DNA from 3 places in the Streptomyces sp. 3330 genome. Region 2 is predicted to be linked to each of the others. Evidence: predicted binding sites of a transcription regulator. Region 2 holds the regulator's gene; each other region holds the start of a gene.
What was found. Region 2 encodes HrcA, which represses chaperone genes, less so after heat shock. Its sites were predicted from a motif close to TTNGCACTCNGNNNNNCNGAGTGCNAA; they were not measured.
Positions count from the first base shown of each region.

Region 1: the regulator HrcA is predicted to act here: its motif matches at 3,337-3,363, upstream of groL (chaperonin GroEL).
Region 3: the regulator HrcA is predicted to act here: its motif matches at 3,451-3,477, upstream of groES (co-chaperone GroES).

Region 1 is NZ_JAVDVA010000003.1:132,363-138,977, reverse strand. It holds gene J2X68_RS06575 (NADH:flavin oxidoreductase) at 1-637, opposite strand, end outside; gene J2X68_RS06570 (methyltransferase domain-containing protein) at 775-1,443, shown strand; gene groL (chaperonin GroEL) at 1,552-3,174, opposite strand; gene J2X68_RS06560 (cold-shock protein) at 3,532-3,738, opposite strand; gene J2X68_RS06555 (ubiquitin-like small modifier protein 1) at 4,192-4,467, opposite strand; gene thrC (threonine synthase) at 4,464-5,765, opposite strand; SAM riboswitch class I at 5,784-5,949, opposite strand; gene J2X68_RS06545 (glucosyl-3-phosphoglycerate synthase) at 6,120-6,615, shown strand, end outside.
Region 2 is NZ_JAVDVA010000001.1:542,904-549,518, forward strand. It holds gene J2X68_RS02400 (VOC family protein) at 1-266, opposite strand, end outside; gene J2X68_RS02405 (16S rRNA (uracil(1498)-N(3))-methyltransferase) at 295-1,041, opposite strand; gene J2X68_RS02410 (nitronate monooxygenase) at 1,038-2,126, opposite strand; gene dnaJ (molecular chaperone DnaJ) at 2,316-3,452, opposite strand; gene hrcA (heat-inducible transcriptional repressor HrcA) at 3,453-4,469, opposite strand; gene J2X68_RS02425 (MBL fold metallo-hydrolase) at 4,629-5,372, shown strand; gene J2X68_RS02430 (DUF3097 domain-containing protein) at 5,415-6,218, shown strand; gene hemW (radical SAM family heme chaperone HemW) at 6,332-6,615, opposite strand, start outside.
Region 3 is NZ_JAVDVA010000005.1:117,510-124,124, forward strand. It holds gene J2X68_RS10745 (cell wall-binding repeat-containing protein) at 1-124, shown strand, start outside; gene J2X68_RS10750 (THUMP-like domain-containing protein) at 102-1,298, opposite strand; gene J2X68_RS10755 (polysaccharide deacetylase family protein) at 1,441-2,430, shown strand; gene J2X68_RS10760 (polysaccharide deacetylase family protein) at 2,442-3,242, shown strand; gene groES (co-chaperone GroES) at 3,623-3,931, shown strand; gene groL (chaperonin GroEL) at 4,043-5,668, shown strand; gene J2X68_RS10775 (ester cyclase) at 5,915-6,615, opposite strand, start outside.

The DNA.
Region 1 (6,615 bases), on a different contig from region 2:
TGCGGCGGTTGGTGCCGGCCCACAGGAACTGGTCCACCAGGTAACCGTGGGCGCCGTGGATCTCCACGCCGTCGAAGCCGATGCGCTCGGCGGCGGCCGCGGCCTCGGCGAACGCGCCGATGACGTCGTCCAGGTCGCGCTGGGTCATCGCCTTGCCGGTGCCCTCGGTCCCGTCGACGCGGATACCGGAGGGGCCGACGGCGGGCGCGTCCGCGAACGGCGGCTCACCCTGCTTGCGCACCATCCCGATGTGCCACAGCTGCGGCACGATCTTCCCGCCGCCCGCGTGCACGGCCTCCGCGACCTTCGCCCAGCCCGCGAGCTGCTCCGCGCCGTGGAACCGGGGCACCCGGTCGCTCTGCCCCGCGGACTCGTGCCCGACGTACGTCCCCTCGGTGACGATGAGGCCGACACCGGCGGCGGCCCGGCGGCCGTAGTACGACACCACGTCCTCGCCGGGAATGCCGTCCGGGGAGAACATGCGGGTCATCGGCGCCATGGCGATGCGGTTCGGGACGGTGAGCCCGTTGAGGGACACCGGGCGGGCCAGGATGTCGGCGGCGCGCGAAGCGGCGGGCGGGGTGATGCTCACGTGGAGGGCTCCTCGGGACGGTGGGACCGGCTGGTATGTGCACATGCATTGAGTGCCTCTTCCACTGAACCCCGCCGGCCCCCCGCGTCATTCCGAACCCGACGGGACAGCTCCTGTGATCCCGGCCACGCGGCCCGGTCGCGCGGCCCGGTCGCGCGGCCCGCGCGCGAGAAAATGACGCCATGCCGAAGCCCTCGCTGCTCGCCCCTCCCGAGCTGGAACGGTCCGCTGTCGTCGCCAACAACGCCATGAACCGCGAGCGCGGCCTCACCGGCGTCAACAGCTACGCCCGGGAACTGGGCGTCGACCTCCTGGCCCAGCTGGCGCACCGTCCCGCGCCCTCCTGGCTGGACCTGTGCAGCGGCGAGGGCCGCGCCCTGCGCGAGGCCGCGTCTGCGCTGCCCGCCGGGGCGGTCCTCACCGGCGTCGACCTGGTGGGCCCGCTCGTCCCGCGGCCGGCGCCGCCCGCCCTGGAGGAGACAGTCGCCTCCGTCTCGTCCTGGACCCCGTCCCGGACGTACGACCTGATCACCTGCGTGCACGGCCTGCACTACGTCGGCGACCAGCTCGGCCTGCTCAGCCGCGCCGCGTCCTGGCTGACCGGGGACGGTCTGCTGGCCGCGCACTTCGACCCGGAGTCGGTGCGCCATGCCGACGGATCGTCCGCGGCACGACCGGCGCTGGCGGCCCTGCGCGCGGCCGGCTGGGAGTACAGCACCCGCCGTCACCGCCTCACCCTCCGGGGCGGCCGGGCGGTGCGGCTCCCGTTCCGCTACCTCGGCGCCGATCCGGCCGCCGGTCCCAACTACACGGGTCAGCCGGCCGTCGCCTCGTACTACGCCGCCGCCTGACCCGCGGCCGCTCCGACCGGTTCCGCGCCGGGAACGCCCGAGGGCGGCACCCCCGTCGAACAGGGGTGCCGCCCTCGGTCTGAAGGACAGGCGATCGACCGGAGTCGATCAGAAGTCCATGTCACCGCCCGGCATGCCGCCGCCGGCGGGCGCGGCGGCCTTCTCCGGCTTGTCGGCGATGACGGCCTCGGTGGTGAGGAACAGCGCGGCGATGGAGGCGGCGTTCTGCAGGGCAGAGCGCGTGACCTTCGCCGGGTCGATGATGCCTTCGGCGATCATGTCGACGTACTCGCCGGTCGCGGCGTTCAGGCCGTGACCGACCTGAAGGTTGCGGACCTTCTCGACGACGACGCCACCCTCGAGACCACCGTTGACGGCGATCTGCTTCAGCGGGGCCTCGAGCGCGATGCGCACGGCGTTGGCGCCGGTCGCCTCGTCACCCTCGAGCTCCAGCTTCTCGAAGACGGCGGACGCCTGGATGAGCGCAACGCCACCACCGGCGACGATGCCCTCCTCGACGGCGGCCTTCGCGTTGCGGACGGCGTCCTCGATGCGGTGCTTGCGCTCCTTGAGCTCCACCTCGGTGGCGGCGCCGGCCTTGATGACCGCGACACCGCCGGCGAGCTTCGCCAGGCGCTCCTGCAGCTTCTCGCGGTCGTAGTCCGAGTCGCTGTTCTCGATCTCGGCGCGGATCTGGTTGACCCGACCGGCGACCTGGTCCGAGGAGCCGGCACCGTCGACGATGGTGGTCTCGTCCTTGGTGATGACGACCTTGCGGGCCTTGCCGAGCAGGTCGATGGTCGTGTTCTCGAGCTTGAGACCGACCTCCTCGGAGATGACCTCGCCACCGGTGAGGATGGCGATGTCGTTCAGCATCGCCTTGCGGCGGTCGCCGAAGCCCGGGGCCTTGACCGCGACGGACTTGAAGGTGCCGCGGATCTTGTTGACGACCAGCGTCGACAGAGCCTCGCCCTCGACGTCCTCGGCGATGATCAGCAGCGGCTTGCCGCCCTGCATGACCTTCTCGAGGAGCGGGAGCAGGTCCTTGACGTTGGCGATCTTGGAGTTCGCGATCAGGATGTACGGGTCGTCGAGGACGGCCTCCATACGCTCCATGTCGGTGGCGAAGTACGCCGAGATGTAGCCCTTGTCGAAGCGCATACCCTCGGTGAGCTCCAGCTCCAGACCGAAGGTCTGGGACTCCTCGACGGTGATGACGCCTTCCTTGCCGACCTTGTCCATCGCCTCGGCGATGAGCTCGCCGATCTGGGTGTCGGCGGCGGAGATGGAGGCCGTGGAAGCGATCTGCTCCTTGGTCTCGACATCCTTGGCCTGCTCGAGCAGCGCACCGGAGACGGCCTCGACGGCCTTCTCGATGCCGCGCTTGAGGGCCATCGGGTTGGCGCCGGCGGCTACGTTGCGCAGGCCTTCCTTGACCAGGGCCTGGGCGAGGACGGTCGCGGTGGTCGTACCGTCACCGGCGACGTCGTCCGTCTTCTTGGCGACTTCCTTGACCAGCTCGGCGCCGATCTTCTCGTACGGGTCCTCGAGCTCGATCTCCTTGGCGATGGAAACACCATCGTTGGTGATCGTGGGGGCGCCCCACTTCTTCTCGAGGACGACGTTGCGGCCCTTGGGGCCGAGCGTCACCTTCACGGCGTCCGCGAGCTGGTTCATGCCGCGCTCGAGGCCGCGCCGTGCCTCCTCGTCGAACGCGATGATCTTGGCCATGTGAAGTGGTCCTCCCGGACTGGGGTGGATTGCTCCGGACCGCGCTGGCGCCCGCGACGGACGGCTCGCCGGCCGCGTGGTTCCTTGCCCCACTTGGCCTGCGGGCCTCACCGACCCGGTCCTTCTTTGTCACTCTCACCTTCAGAGTGCTAACGCCAATGATTAGCACTCGACCCATGAGAGTGCAAGCGCCTCCGCCGGACCCGTGCCCTTCCGGACACCCTCCGCAGGCGTCCGGACGACGCCTCGGCCAGGCCTCGCGGGCGCACCCGGACAGACCGAAGGGCTCGCGCCCCGTGGGGGTGCGAGCCCTTCGTCAGTTGTACAGAAGAACGACGCTTTCAGTCGGCGCGTGCTTCAGCCGGTCGCGAGCCGGACCATGTCCGCCTGCGGCCCCTTCTGACCCTGCGAGATCTCGAAATCGACCCGCTGACCCTCTTCCAGGGTGCGGTAGCCGTCCATCTGGATCGCGCTGTAGTGGACGAAAACATCCGCACCACCGTCGACCGCGATGAAGCCGTACCCCTTCTCCGCGTTGAACCATTTGACGGTGCCCTGAGCCATGCCTAACTCCCCTATTACTGGCCCTTGCACAGATCCACACTTCGCGGATCCGGGTCAGACCTCACCCCCCGGTTGGCTTGGGGGCGTGCGCCGGAACGCGTCGACCGCGGCTGAATGTATCTGTCCAACTGCCGTCTGCAACAGGTCAGTCGGACGAGAATTCCGGACGCACGGGATCCGGAATGTGGCGAGAATTCGCCTGAATTGAGGGCAAGTCGGGCCCTGCATAAGCCTCAAAAGCCACGGAAGCGGCGCGCATATTGGCTGCTTCTTGTCGGGCTCGGGGCAGAAATCAAAGGCTCCGGATCCGGTGATCCGGACCGGGTTCCCCAACTGTACCGCGCTCAACCACGCTGAATTGCCCCCTCCGCTTCTATCGCGGAGAGGGCAATTCGATGAACGCTCGGTAATCGCTGTTACCGACGGTTACTACCGACGGGTACTGAACTACGGTCAGCCGCCGGCGACGGCCGGGATGATGGAGACGCCGGCGCCGTCCGGAGTGGCCGTCTCCAGACCCTGCTCGAAGCGGACGTCGTCGTCGTTCACGTACACGTTGACGAACCGGCGCAGCTTGCCCTGGTCGTCCAGGACGCGCGCCGCGATGCCCGTGTGGTTCTTCTCCAGGTCGGCGATGACCTCGCCGAGGGTGGCTCCCTCGGCCTTCACCTCGGCCTGGCCGCCGGTGTAGGTGCGCAGGATGGTGGGGATGCGGACGTTGACGCTCATGACGCGAGGCCAGCCTCTCGGAAGGAGTCGAGGTTCGGACGGATGGTCGCGGTCAGCCCGGTGCCGGCCACCGCGTCCAGGGTCTTCAGTCCGTCGCCCGTGTTGAGGACGACGGTCGTCTTGGTCGGGTCGAGAAGACCGTTCTCGATCAGCTTGCGCGTCACACCCACGGTCACACCGCCGGCGGTCTCCGCGAAGATGCCCTCGGTCCGCGCCAGCAGCTTGATCGCGTCGACGACCTGCTCGTCGTTCACGTCCTCCACCGCGCCGCCGGTCCGCCGCGCGATGTCGAGGACGTACGGACCGTCCGCCGGGTTGCCGATGGCCAGCGACTTGGCGATGGTGTTCGGCTTCTGCGGGCGGACCACGTCGTGCCCGGCCTTGTAGGCCACGGACACCGGAGAGCAGCCCTCGGCCTGCGCGCCGAAGATCTTGTACGGCTTGTCCTCGACCAGCCCGAGCCTGATCAGCTCCTGCAGGCCCTTGTCGATCTTCGTGAGCTGGGAGCCGGAGGCGATCGGCACGACCAGCTGGTCCGGCAGCCGCCAGCCGAGCTGCTCGCAGATCTCGTACGCCAGCGTCTTGGAGCCCTCCGCGTAGTACGGCCGCAGGTTGACGTTGACGAAGCCCCAGCCCTCGCCCGCCGGGTCGCCGATGAGCTCGGAGCAGAAGCGGTTGACGTCGTCGTAGTTGCCCTCGATGCCGACGAGTTCGCCGCCGTAGATCGCGGCCATGACGACCTTGCCCTGCTCCAGGTCGTGCGGGATGAACACGCAGGACCGGAAGCCCGCCCGGGCGGCCGCGGCGCCGACGGCGCCGGCCAGGTTGCCCGTGGAGGAGCAGGAGAGCGTGGTGAAGCCGAAGGCGCGGGCGGCCTCGATGGCCTGGGCGACGACACGGTCCTTGAAGGAGTGCGTCGGGTTGCCGGAGTCGTCCTTGACGAAGAGCTTGCCGGCGTCGACGCCCAGTTCCCGGGCGAGGTTGTCGGCCTGGACGAGCTTGGTCCACCCGGGGTTGATGTTGGGCTTGTCGGCCACGTCCGCGGGGACGGGCAGCAGCGGCGCGTAGCGCCAGATGTTCGCGGGGCCCGCCTCGATGCGCTTGCGGAGCTCCTCCGTGTCGTAGGAGGAGAAGTCGTAGGCGATCTCGAGCGGGCCGAAACACTCCTCGCAGGCGAAGACCGGGCCGAGGGGCACGCGGTGGCCGCACTCGCGGCAGCTCAACGCCGAGGCCGGACCGAGGTCGACAGCAGAGGACGTCGTGGAGTCGGTGGTGCTTGCAACAGTCTGCGCAGCCATGTGAGGCGAGGCCCTTTCTCCTCATCTTCCTCACGACGCATCTCGCCGTGAGACGGATTTGGCACCTTCCCGAGCCGGGAGCCCCGCGGAGCGATCACCACGTGGATCGGTGATCGTTACGAGACCGGCTGGAGGGTTGCCGGGGCTTCATCGGGCCGTATCCCTCTGCCCCTCTGGATGAGCGGTATGAAGTTGTGAACGGGAGGAGACCTCGGACATGCGATGGTCATCCGCGTTGTTCAAGACTGTAACCGAAGGCCAGGACAGTTGAGATAGTCGTCCGAACCGCGAGATGGATCACACGGTCACCTCCCGTGCACCCGGTGTGATCACGACAGTGAGGAGCCGCAGACTGTGCTTCGAGAAACTGAGCGCTGGCTGGCCACCCGCTCCTGGTCCGTCACCGATCGTCCGCTCCACCGGATCCTGGCCGCGAAGCGCGCCACGAACCAGTCGGTGTCCGTCGTCCTGCCCGCGCTGAACGAGGAGGAGACGGTCGGTGACATCGTCGCGGTCATCCGTCACGACCTCATGCACCAGGTCCCGCTCGTCGACGAGATCGTGGTCGTCGACTCGGGATCGACCGACCGTACGTCCGAGGTGGCCGCGGCGGCCGGCGCGCGGGTCGTCCACCGGGACGACATCCTGCCGCGGATACCGGCCGTGCCCGGCAAGGGCGAGGTCCTGTGGCGCTCCCTGCTGGTCACCACCGGGGACATCGTCTGTTTCATCGACGCCGATCTGAGGGAGTTCTCCTCGGACTTCGTCACGGGGATCGTCGGCCCGCTGCTCACCGACCCCGGGGTGGATCTGGTCAAGGGCATGTACGACCGTCCGCTGGGCGGCGCGG
Region 2 (6,615 bases):
ATCCGCTCGCACAGGGCGTCGAGGTCGTCGACGCGCAACGCCACCAGGGAGCGGTGGCCGTTCGCCGGGTGGCCCAGTTCGCCGAGCACCTCCGCCATCATCGCCCGGTCCTGGATGGCGATGCCCGTCGAACCGGTCGCGGGAGAGAACTTCTCGTACGGTCCCCGCTCCGCCCCGGACTGCGGCTTGAGGCCGAGGACGTCGGCGTAGAAGCGGTAGCAGGCGGCGAAGTCGGTGACCAGCAGCCTTACCTGGACGAATTCCACGATGTCCTCCCGGGAGGGGCGGGCGGGGTCAGGACCAGCGACCGGTCCTGCCCAGGATCAGGGACGCGGCCGCCGTGCCGGCGGTCGAGGTGCGCAGGACGCTCCGCCCGAGCCGGTACGCCTTCGCGCCCGCCTGCGCGAAGAGCGCCAACTCGTCCGGTGAGACGCCCCCTTCGGGGCCCACGACGAGCACTATCTCGCCCGTGGCGGGCAGCGCGGCGGTGGCGAGGGGCTCGCTGCCGTAGTCGCGGTCCTCGTGCAGGACGGCGGCGAAGTCGGCGCGGGCGAGGATCTCCGCCACCTGCCGGGACGTCGACGGGTCGGCGATCTCGGGGAAGCGGACCCGGCGGGACTGCTTGCCGGCCTCGCGGGCGGTGGCCCGCCACTTGGCGAGCGCCTTGGCCCCGCGCTCGCCCTTCCACTGGGTGATGCAGCGCGCGGCCGCCCACGGCACGATCGCGTCGACGCCGGTCTCGGTCATCGTCTCGACGGCCAGCTCGCCCCGGTCGCCCTTCGGCAGCGCCTGGACGACGGTGATCCGGGGCGCCTCGGCGGGCTCCTCGACCACCTCCCCGAGGCTCACCACCAGCCGGTCCTTGCCCTCGGCGGCGACGACCTCGCCCGGCGCCCAGCGTCCGGCGCCGTCGGTGAGGACGACGTCCTCGCCGGTCCGCAGCCGCTTCACGGACACGGCGTGCCGGCCCTCGGGCCCGTCCAGCACGAACTCGGAGCGGGAGGGCGGGAGTTCGTCGACGACGAAGACGGGCGCCGTCACGCGGCACCGCCGTCACCGGCCGGGAAGTCGGACAACGCTGTCCGCGCCTGGAGGAGTTCGGACACCAGGACCTCCACCAGCTGCCCGGCGGGCAGTTCGCGGGCCAGCCGGTGGCCCTGTCCGGCCCACAGCGCCATGCCCTGCGCGTCGCCCGCCTTGGCGGCCGCCTTGCGCAGCGGCGAGGTGAGGTGGTGGACCTCCGGGTAGGCGGCGGGCGCGTACGGGCCGTGCTCGCGCAGGAAGCGGTTGACCAGACCGCGGGCCGGGCGGCCGGAGAAGGCGCGGGTCAGCTCGGTGCGTACGAAGAGGGGGTTGGTCAGCGCCTGCTTGTGCACGGCGTGCGCGCCGGACTCGGGCGTGACGAGGAACGCGGTGCCCAGCTGGGCCGCGCTCGCACCGGCCGCGAGGACCGCGGCGATCTGACTGCCGCGCATGATCCCGCCCGCGGCGACGATCGGCAGGTTCACCGCCTCGCGGACCTGGGCGATCAGCGCGAGCAGCCCGATGCCCGAGCGGTCGTTCTCCGGGTTGTCCCGGTGGGTGCCCTGGTGGCCGCCCGCCTCCACCCCCTGCACGATCACCGCGTCCGCGCCGGCCCGCTCCACCGCGCGGGCCTCCTCCGCGGTGGTCGCCGTGACCAGGGTGAAGGTCCCCGCGCGCCGCAGGGAGTCCAGCACCTCGGTGCTCGGGATGCCGAAGTGGAACGAGACCACCGCCACCGGGTTGTCCAGCAGCACGGCGAGCTTGGCGTCGTAGCCGTCGTCGCGGCCGCTCTCGGGGTCGCCCAGTTCGGTCTCGTACCAGGCGGCCTCACCGGCCAGCTGGTGGGCGTAGACCTCGACGGCGCCCCTCTCCGCGTACTCCGGCTGCGGCATGAACAGGTTCACGCCGAAGGGACGGGCGGTGAGGCTCCGCAGCTGCTTGATCTCCTGGTACAGGCCGTCGGCCGTCTTGTACCCGGCCGCCAGGAATCCGAGCCCGCCGGCCTCGCACACGGCGGCCGCGAGGCGCGGGAGGGAAACACCGCCCGCCATGGGGGCCTGCACGATCGGATACGGGAAGAGATCGGTCAGTGCGGAGGACATGACGGCATGTTGTCACGTCCTCCGAACAAGTCCGAATCGACCCTTCCCATTGGCACGTGCCACCGCTCGGAGCCCGTCCGGCGTCCGGGGACGAGCCCCTCGCGGGGCCGGAGAAGGGGTCCGGCGGCGCAGCGCACGGGGCGGGAAGGGACGGAGCGGCGGGGGCGGACCGCCCCCGCACAGCTACCGTCACCGTCCGTTGAACGCGTCCTTCAGCCGGGAGAACAGCCCCTGCTGACCGGGCTGGAACTGCCCGGTGGGCCGCTCCTCGCCGCGCAGCTTGGCCAGCTCCCGCAGCACCCGCTCCTGCTCGGGGTCGAGCTTGCTCGGCGTCTGCACCTCGACGTGCACGATGAGGTCGCCGCGCCCGCCGCCCCGCAGATGCGTGACACCCCGGCCGTGCAGCGGGATCGACTGGCCGGACTGGGTACCGGGCCGGATGTCGACCTCCTCCAGCCCGTCGAGCGTCTCCAGCGGGACCTTGGTGCCGAGCGCCGCCGCCGTCATCGGCAGCGTCACCGTGCAGTGCAGGTCGTCGCCGCGGCGCTGGAACTGCGCGTGCGGCAGCTCGTGGATCTCCACGTACAGGTCGCCGGCGGGGCCGCCGCCGGGGCCGACCTCGCCCTCGCCCGCGAGCTGGATCCGGGTGCCGTTGTCGACACCGGCCGGGATCTTCACCGTCAGCGTCCGGCGCGAGCGCACGCGCCCGTCGCCCGCGCACTCCGGGCACGGGGTCGGCACGACGGTGCCGAAGCCCTGGCACTGCGGGCACGGCCGCGAGGTCATGACCTGTCCGAGGAAGGACCGCGTCACCTGCGACACCTCGCCGCGGCCGCGGCACATGTCACACGTCTGCGCGCTGGTGCCGGGGGCCGCGCCCTCGCCACTGCACGTCGTGCAGACGATCGCCGTGTCGACCTGGAGGTCCTTGGTCGTGCCGAAGGCCGCCTCCTCGAGGTCGATCTCCAGCCGGATCATCGCGTCCTGGCCGCGCCGGGTGCGCGAGCGCGGACCGCGCTGCGACGCGGTTCCGAAGAACGCGTCCATGATGTCCGAGAAGTTCCCGAAGCCGCCGGCGCCGAAGCCGCCCGCGGCCCCGCCGCCCGACTGCGACAGCGGGTCGCCGCCGAGGTCGTAGACCTGCTTCTTCTGCGGGTCCGACAACACCTCGTAGGCGGCGTTGATCTCCTTGAACCGCTCCTGGGTCTTCGGGTCCGGGTTGACGTCCGGGTGCAGCTCGCGTGCGAGCCGCCGGAAGGCCTTCTTGATCTCTTCCTGCGACGCATCGCGGCGCACGCCGAGAACGGCGTAGTAGTCCGTGGCCACCTACGACTCCGCCAGGATCTGTCCGACGTACCGTGCCACCGCTCGTACCGCTCCCATCGTTCCCGGGTAATCCATGCGGGTCGGTCCGACCACGCCCAGCTTGGCGACTGCCTCGCCGCCCGAACCGTAGCCGACCGACACCACCGAAGTGGAGTTGAGCCCCTCATAGGCGTTCTCGTGACCGATGCGTACGGTCATGCCCGAATCCCCCGCCTCGCCAAGGAGCTTGAGGAGCACGACCTGCTCCTCCAGCGCCTCCAGGACGGGCCGGATGGTGAGGGGAAAGTCATGTCCGAAGCGGGTGAGATTGGCGGTACCGCCGATCATCAGCCGCTCCTCGTTCTCCTCGACGAGCGTCTCCAGCAGGGTGGAGAGCACCGTCGTGACCGTGCCGCGGTCCTCGGTCTCGAAGGCGTCCGGCAGATCCTCCACCAGATGCGGCACGTCCGCGAACCGGCGGCCCGCGACCCGGCTGTTGAGCCGCGCGCGCAGATCCGCCAGCGAGGCCTCCCCGAAGGGCGCGGGGCAGTCCACCATCCGCTGCTCGACCCGCCCGGTGTCCGTGATCAGCACGAGCATCAGGCGTGCGGGCGCGAGCGAGAGAAGCTCCACGTGCCGCACGGTCGAGCGGGTCAGGGACGGGTACTGCACCACGGCGACCTGCCGGGTGAGCTGCGCGAGCAGCCGCACGGTCCGGGCCACGACGTCGTCGAGGTCGACGGCGCCGTCGAGGAAGTTCTGGATGGCCCGCCGCTCGGGACCGGTCATCGGCTTGACGCCGGCCAGCTTGTCGACGAACAGCCGGTAGCCCTTGTCCGTGGGGATCCGCCCGGCACTGGTGTGCGGCTGGGCGATGTACCCCTCGTCCTCCAGGGCGGCCATGTCGTTGCGGACCGTCGCCGGGGACACGCCGAGGCTGTGCCGCTCGGTGAGCGCCTTCGACCCCACGGGCTCCTCGGTGCCGACGTAGTCCTGGACGATGGCGCGCAGCACCTGGAGCCTGCGTTCACTCAGCATCGCGCGCACACCTCCACCAGTCGTCCCCGGTCCTCCGGGCGCCTCGTCTGGCACTCTTCACATCCGAGTGCCAGCGTTCCCCGGCCCAGTGTACGGCTGTGGGGTACACCCGGGGCAAGGTCGGCCCCCGGCGCAGCGTCGTAGGGCTAGCGTCGCGGTATGACGGTGACTTGGGAAGAGCTGGGGTGGGAGCGGGTCGCGGCCGGGGTGGGGCGGGTACGGCTGCCGGGCTGGGACTGCACGGCGGGGCTGGTCGTCGGGGCGGGCGCGGTACTGATGGTGGACGCGGGATCGAGCCTGGCCGAAGGGGCGCTGCTGCGGGCCCGGGCCGGGGAGCTGACCGGTTCCCGTGTGACTCATCTCGCGCTCACCCACCCCCACTTCGATCATGTGTTCGGGGCGGCGGCGTTCGCGGGCGCGGAGGTCTTCGCCGCCGTGGGGATGGACACCGTCCCGGCCGAGGAGCTGCGGGCGGACGCGGTGCGCAACGGTCTCGACGAGGCGGCGGCCACGGAGGCCGCGGACACGCTCGTCCGGCCCCGGCACCTCGTCTCCGGCGAGTGGACCCTCGACCTGGGCGGCGGCCGGCAGGTCCTGCTGGCGAACGTCGGCCCCGGTCACACCGCCCATGATCTGGCGGTCCTGGTCCCCGGCACACCCGGCGGCCCCGGTGTGCCCGGCTCCCCCGAGACGGTGTTCTGCGGGGACCTGGTCGAGGAGTCCGGCGAGCCCCAGGCGGGCCCCGATGCCGTGCCGTCCCACTGGCCCGCCGCCCTCGACCGCCTCCTCGACCTCGGCGGCGAGGACGCGCTGTACGTGCCCGGTCACGGGGCGGTGGTGGACGCGGCCTTCGTCCGGGCGCAACGCGACGCGCTGGCGGCCCGTTTCGGCGTGTCGCGCTGATCGTGTGCCCCTCGGCCCGGGGCTTCTCCTATCGTCATCCGAATGCGCCAGTACTCCGCCGACCTGACCCCTCCCTGGAAGCGGCCGAAGCCGGTCCCCGAGGTCCCGGCGGAGGCCGGGCTGGTGGTGGAGGAGCCCGGCAGCGGGTTCTGCGGGGCGGTGATCCGCTGCGAGGCGGGCACGGTGACCCTGGAGGACCGCTTCGGCAAGCACCGGGTGTTCCCGCTGGAGCCGCGCGGCTTCCTGCTGGAGGGCAGGGTCGTGACCCTCGTGCGGCCCGCGTCGTCCTCGCCCGCACGCCCCACCCGTACCGCATCCGGTTCGGTCGCCGTCCCGGGCGCACGCGCGCGGGTCGCCCGTGCCGGCCGCATCTACGTCGAGGGCCGGCACGACGCCGAGCTGGTCGAGAAGGTGTGGGGCGACGACCTGCGCGTCGAGGGCGTGGTCGTGGAGTACCTGGAGGGCGTGGACGACCTGCCGGCGATCGTCGCCGAGTTCGCGCCGGGACCCGACGCCAGGCTGGGCGTCCTGGTGGACCACCTCCTCCCCGGCACGAAGGAGTGGCGCATCGCCCGCTCGGTCACGAGCGAGCACGCCCTGGTCGTCGGCCACCCGTACATCGACATCTGGGAGGCCGTGAAGCCGTCGGCCGTGGGGATCGAGGCCTGGCCCCGGGTGCCGCACGGCCAGGACTGGAAGACGGGCGTGTGCCGGGCCCTGGGCTGGCCGGAGAACACCGGGGCGGTCTGGCAGGCGATCCTGAAGCGGGTGGGCTCCTACAAGGACCTCGAACCGGAACTGCTGGGCCGCGTCGAGGAACTGATCGACTTCGTGACGGTGTCCTGAGGCACGGGGCGGGGACGAAAACGGGGGCTCGGACCGGCGCGGGGCGCGGACGGAAGCGCGGGCTCCGGGCTCCGGGCTCCGGGCTCCGGGCTCCGGGCTCCGGGCTCCGGGGGTCAGTCCACCAGGTCCCGCACCACCGCGTCCGCCAGCAGCCGCCCGCGCAGGGTGAGCACGGCACGCCCCGCGTCGTAGGGGCCGCTGTCGAGCAGTCCGTCCGCCAGGGCCCGCCGCGACGCCGCGAGCCCGTCCGGCCGCAACAGGTCCAGCGGCACGCCCTCCCGCAGCCGCAGCTCCAGCAGGATCCGCTCCACCCGGCGGTCCTCGGCCGGCAGCAGCTCCCGCCCGGCCCCCGGCGACCGTCCGGCCGCCAGCGCCGCGGCGTACGCACCGGGGTGCT
Region 3 (6,615 bases), on a different contig from region 2:
CACGTTGACGAGCGCTCTCGCCGCGCGCACCGCGGGCGAGGCCCCGGACGCCGCCGTGCAGCGCCCGGGCCGGGTCGGCGCCCAGCCGAACCTGGCACCGCTCAAGACGCTCCACCGGCAGTAACGGCCGGTCCGGCGGGGGCCCCGACGAGCATCGTCGGCGCCCCCGCCACCCGCGTCAGGAACACGGTCGCCGAGTGCGGCCCCTGCCCCTTGCTCAGCACCTTCCTGCGCAGCTCCTCCGGCTCCACCGCCGACCCCCGCTTCTTCACGGTCAGGATCCCGACGCCCCGCTCCCGCAGCAGCGCCTTCAGCTTCTTGACGTTGAAGGGGAGCCGGTCGGTGATCTCGTACGCCGTGGCGTACGGGGTGGGGCGCAGGGCGTCGGCGGTGACGTAGGCGATGGTCTCGTCGATCAGTCCGCCGTCGAGCTCCCGGGCCACGTCGGCGACCAGATGGGCCCGGACGACGGCGCCGTCGGGCTCGTACAGATACCGCCCGACCGGCCGGACGTCCGGATCGGGCAGCCCGGCGCCCAGCAGGGTCCGCGGCCCCGGGAGCAGGGTGGCCCGCACGGCCCCCGGCTCGGTGCCGAACCACAGCACCGCCTCCTTCACGTCCCCGCCGTCCGAGATCCACTCGGCCTCGGCCTCGGCCGGGATCGCCTCGTGCGGCACGCCGGGCGCGATCTTCAGAGCGGCGCGCGGGGCCGCGAGGGCGGCGCCGACCGCCCACGACAGGGGCGGCGAGTACGCCTCGGGATCGAAGATGCGCCCGCGGCCTCCGCGGCGCGCCGGATCGACGAACACGGCGTCGTAGCCGCCGGTGTCCACCTCGGTGACGTCCGCCTCGCGTACCTCGATCAGCCCGCTCAGTCCCAGCGCGTCGGCGTTCGCCCGCGCCACCTCCGCCGTGACCGGGTCCCGGTCCACGGCCAGCACCCGGATCCCGGCCCGGGCGAGCGCGATCGCGTCGCCGCCGATCCCGCAGCACAGGTCGGCGACCGACGTCACGCCGAGCGCCTTCATCCGCTCGGCCCGGTATCCGGCGACACTCGCCCGCGTCGACTGCTCCACGCCGTTCGGCGTGAAGAACATGCGTTCCGCGTCCTCGGCCCCGAACTTCGCCGCCGCCCGCTGCCGCAGCCGGGCCTGGCCGAGCGCGGCGGACACCAGAGCGGCGGGGTGCTCGCGGCGCAGCCGGGTGGCGACGGCGAGCTCGTCGGCGGGAGCGGTGCCACGCACCAGGTCGAGGAGGGCACGGCCCTCGGCGGTGAGGAGGGGAGCGAGGTCGTTCACCACCTCATTGTCGGCCAGCCGCCCGCCGCGGCGGTCACCGCCCGCACGTCACCGGTTCCTGTGGGCCAGTCGGTGGATGGTGCGTCCCCGGCGGCGGTGTCGGTCCGGGTTCCGGGGCGGGCGGCTGCGAGGATCCGGCGCCATGGGACCTGTCGTACAAAATGATGACAAGCACGGCTGTTCTCGGGTGCCGCGTCGGCGCGGATCCGGCCACCGGCCCGCGGGCGTCCGGAGTCTGATCGCCGTCCTCGCGCTGGCCGCCGTCGCCTCGGGCTGCGCGGGAGGCGACGAGGGCGCCGGCCGCGCCGCCCGCCCCGCGGCGGGCCAGCAGCCCGGGAAGGCGGCGCCGCCCCCCGCGGCGGCGCCCGCCCGCGCCCTCTACTCGTACGCCGACCGGCTCCGCGCCGCGCACCGGGCCCGGGTCGCCGCGGCGAGGCGCTGGGGTCTGAAGAAGGTCCCGCTGACACCCCCGGCGCCGCCCGCGGAGAAGCCGGAGATCACCACCCGCAAGGGCTTCGAGGTCGACGACCACGAGGAACTCGGTCTCCCGCCGGTCTTCACCACGATCCCGACCGGGAACCGGGTCGTCTTCCTCACCATCGACGACGGCGCCGAGAAGGACCCGGCGTTCCTGCGGATGATGAGCGAGCTGAAGATCCCGTACACCGCCTTCCTCAGCGACTACCTGGTCAAGGACGACTACGGCTACTTCAAGAAGATGCAGGACCGGGGCGTGGGACTGAACAACCACACCCTGCACCACCCCTACCTGCCCGCCCTGTCCTACGGCCGCCAGAAACGCGAGATCTGCGGCATGCAGGACGTGATCGAGAAGCGCTACGGCAAGCGGCCCGCCCTCTTCCGGCCGCCCTTCGGCAACTACGACCGGGACACCCTGCGCGCCGCGAAGACCTGCGGCGTGCGCTACGCCCCGCTCTGGGCCGAGGAGGTCTTCGTCGACCACTGGGAGTACCGCGAGTGGGACCAGGACCTGCACCCCGGCGACATCGTCCTGAGCCACTTCCGCGGGCGCGGCGACTGGAAGGGCACGATGCCCGACATGATCCGCCGGTTCCTGGACAAGGTCACGGCGAAGGGGTACGCGGTGGCACGGCTGGAGGACTACCTGTGAGGACACGGGGGATGCCGACCGCCCTGCTGATCCTGACGACCCTGGTCGCGCTGGCGGGCTGCGCCCAGTCCGTCGACCCGATCGAGCGGCTCGGCAAGAAGGCCGCCGCCCGGGTCGGCCCGCACGACGCGCGCGGCCGGGACACCTACCGCCACTGGGGTCTGACGGCCCCGCTGGCCCCCGCGCCGCGCCACCCCGCCCGCACCCTGGCGGGCAGTCCGGGAGCGGCCCTCCCGCCGGTCGTCGACCACGTCCCGACGACCGACCGGGTCGTCTTCCTGACCTACGACGACGGCGCCGAGCGCGATCCCCGCTTCGTCGACATGGTCCGCGAGCTGCGTCTCCCGGTGAGCATGTTCCTCACGGACACCGTGGTGGGCCCGGGCTACGCCCACTTCGCCCGCCTGCGGTCCGTCGGCGCGGACATCCAGAACCACACCCTGGACCATCCGGCCCTGCGCGGCCTGCCCTACGCAGGCCAGCGCGCCGAGATCTGCGGCCAGCAGGACAAGCTCCGCTCCCGCTTCGGCCTGCGCCCCCGGCTCTTCCGCCCGCCCTACGGCGCCTACGACACCACCACCCGACGCGCCGCCGCCGACTGCGGCATCGCGGCCGTGGTCCTCTGGCGCGCCTCGATGGGCCCCGCCGGCCTCACCTACGCCCACGGCCCCCACCGCCTCCGCCCGGGCGACGTCATCGCCGTGGCCCCGGACGAGTCGACGGGCCCGGGCCTGCGCGAACGGACGACGCACCTGCTACGGCGGGTACAGGAGCAGGGCCTGACGGTGGGCCGCCTGGAGGACTACGTCTGAGAGGTCTGGCGGCCCGGGCGGGCGGCCGCCCGGCAACCCGCCCGGCCGCGACCGCCTTCCCGCCCGCCCGTCCGGCGAGCGGGGACGCGGTCCGTCGCCGGCCGAAGCGGGGCGCCGGGGGCGGCGGCGCCCCGGGCACGGTCCGCGCCGGCGCCGGGCGGCCGGGGCCGCTCGCGACCGCCGAAAACCGGCCGACGCGCCGCGGTCATTGGCACTCCGCTTGACCGAGTGCTAATCACGGTCATAGTCTCAGTGCTGGCACTCCCCCCTGGAGAGTGCCAACACGCGACGGGCAGGTCCGGCACCCGCGACGACGGATCCACCTGGTCGCCACCTCAGACAGTTAGCCCCGTGAGATCTCCGAAGGGGGAGGTCGGATCGTGACGACCACCAGCTCCAAGGTTGCCATCAAGCCGCTCGAGGACCGCATTGTGGTCCAGCCGCTCGACGCCGAGCAGACCACCGCCTCTGGCCTGGTCATCCCGGACACCGCGAAGGAGAAGCCCCAGGAGGGCGCCGTCCTCGCCGTGGGCCCGGGTCGCTTCGAGAACGGCGAGCGCCTGCCGCTCGACGTCAAGGTCGGCGACGTAGTCCTGTACAGCAAGTACGGCGGCACCGAGGTGAAGTACAGCGGCGAGGAGTACCTCGTCCTCTCGGCTCGCGACGTGCTCGCGATCATCGAGAAGTAATTCACCCAGTTTTGCAGTGAACTGCGCTCCTGGCCCCGCGTCTTTGTGAAGCCGGGAGCTGGGGGCGCAGTTCGTTTCTCCCACGTTTTCCGAGAGGGCTGAACCGCTCCCATGGCGAAGATCCTGAAGTTCGACGAGGACGCCCGTCGCGCCCTCGAGCGCGGCGTCAACAAGCTTGCCGACACGGTCAAGGTGACGATCGGCCCCAAGGGCCGCAACGTCGTCATCGACAAGAAGTTCGGCGCCCCCACCATCACCAACGACGGTGTCACGATCGCCCGCGAGGTCGAGCTCGACGACCCGTACGAGAACCTCGGCGCCCAGCTGGTGAAGGAGGTGGCGACCAAGACCAACGACATCGCGGGTGACGGTACGACCACCGCCACCGTGCTGGCCCAGGCGCTCGTCCGCGAGGGTCTGAAGAACGTCGCCGCGGGTGCCTCCCCGGCCGCCCTGAAGAAGGGCATCGACGCCGCCGTCAAGGCCATCTCCGACGATCTGCTGGCCACCGCCCGCCCGATCGACGAGAAGTCCGACATCGCCGCCGTCGCCGCGCTGTCCGCCCAGGACCAGCAGGTCGGCGAGCTCATCGCCGAGGCGATGGACAAGGTCGGCAAGGACGGTGTCATCACCGTCGAGGAGTCCAACACCTTCGGTCTGGAGCTGGACTTCACCGAGGGCATGGCCTTCGACAAGGGTTACCTGTCGCCGTACTTCGTGACGGACCAGGAGCGCATGGAGGCCGTCCTCGAGGACCCCTACATCCTCATCAACCAGGGCAAGATCTCCTCCATCGCCGACCTGCTGCCGCTGCTGGAGAAGGTCATCCAGACCAACTCCTCCCGCCCGCTGCTGATCATCGCCGAGGACCTCGAGGGCGAGGCCCTGTCGACCCTGGTCGTGAACAAGATCCGCGGCACCTTCAACGCGGTCGCCGTGAAGGCCCCCGGCTTCGGTGACCGTCGCAAGGCGATGCTGCAGGACCTGGCCGTCCTCACCGGCGCCACCGTCATCTCCGAAGAGGTCGGCCTCAAGCTCGACCAGGTCGGCGTCGACGTGCTCGGCTCCGCCCGCCGCGTCACCGTCACCAAGGACGACACCACGGTCGTCGACGGCGCCGGCGACTCCGCCGAGGTCCAGGGCCGCGTCGGCCAGATCAAGGCCGAGATCGAGAACACGGACTCCGACTGGGACCGCGAGAAGCTCCAGGAGCGCCTCGCGAAGCTGGCCGGCGGCGTGTGCGTGATCAAGGTCGGCGCCGCCACCGAGGTGGAGCTGAAGGAGAAGAAGCACCGCCTCGAGGACGCCATCTCCGCCACCCGCGCCGCGGTCGAGGAGGGCATCGTCTCCGGCGGTGGCTCCGCGCTCGTCCACGCCGCGAAGGTGCTCGAGGGTGGCCTCGGCAAGACCGGCGACGAGGCGACCGGTGTGGCCGTCGTCCGCCGCGCCGTCGTCGAGCCGCTGCGCTGGATCGCCGAGAACGCGGGCCTCGAGGGCTACGTCATCACCTCCAAGGTCGCCGAGCTCGACAAGGGCCAGGGCTTCAACGCCGCGACCGGCGAGTACGGCGACCTGGTCAAGGCCGGCGTCATCGACCCGGTCAAGGTCACCCGCTCCGCCCTGGAGAACGCCGCCTCCATCGCCTCCCTCCTCCTGACGACCGAGACCCTGGTCGTCGAGAAGAAGGAAGAGGAAGAGCCGGCCGCCGCGGGCCACAGCCACGGCCACTCCCACTGACGCGACGCGTTGGTGAACCCGGCCCGGTTCGGTAGCCACTGACCCAGGCCGCAAGCACGACCGAGGCCCGGCACCCCACCCAAGGGGCGCCGGGCCTCGACGCACCAGGGAAGCGCCGGCCTCCGGCAGGACGAGTCTGCGGCCCGGAGTGCCCGAAGAAGACCCCGTTCCGTTGCGGAACGGGGTCTTCTCCCTTCGCCGGTCCCTTCGCCGGTCCCTTCGCGAGCGGTCGGTCCGGACCCGGAGTCAGCCCTCCAGCGCGTCCAGGGCTCCCAGCTGTTCCATCAGCCCCAGCCGGTCGTACTGCCACCAGGCCTCGGCGATCTTCCCGTCCTCCCGGCACCGGAACACGGTCGTGCCGGTCATGGTGACCTGCCGCCCGGTGGCCGGGAGCCCCATGAAGTCGCCCTTGTGGGTGCCGCTCCAGGTCCACCGGTTGCACACCCGGTCACCCTGCTCGATCTGGTCCTCGAGGGAGAAGGCGAAGTCGAACCCGCCCCGCCACATCTCGACCTCGCGGCGCATCGCGTCCATCCCCATGGTGTCCTGCTCGTTGGCGGGATCGTGATCGTGATAGTCCTCGGCCAGCAGTCCGTCGAGCGGCGGCAGCATCCCCCGGGCGCCGATCGCCTCGAAGAACCGCCGCGCCGTCCCGGCGTACAACTGCTCGTCCCGTACGACGTCGAGATCCGTGAAGGTCGGCATCTCCTCGCACAGGGCCACCAGCTCCCGGAAGACCTTGTCGGTCTCGGGCAGGTTCGAGTTCCGCATCGCCTCCTCGTACGAAGGGAACTCCACGATCTCGATGAAGTGCGACGCGTCCGAGCGGTCCTTGCCGACCACCGCGTGCGTCGCCGTCCGCTTGCCCCTGGTCTGCTCGACCCAGGTGTCCATCAGCCGGTCCATCTCGTCGAACCGGTCGGTCCTGCAGTCGATGAGTTGTACGA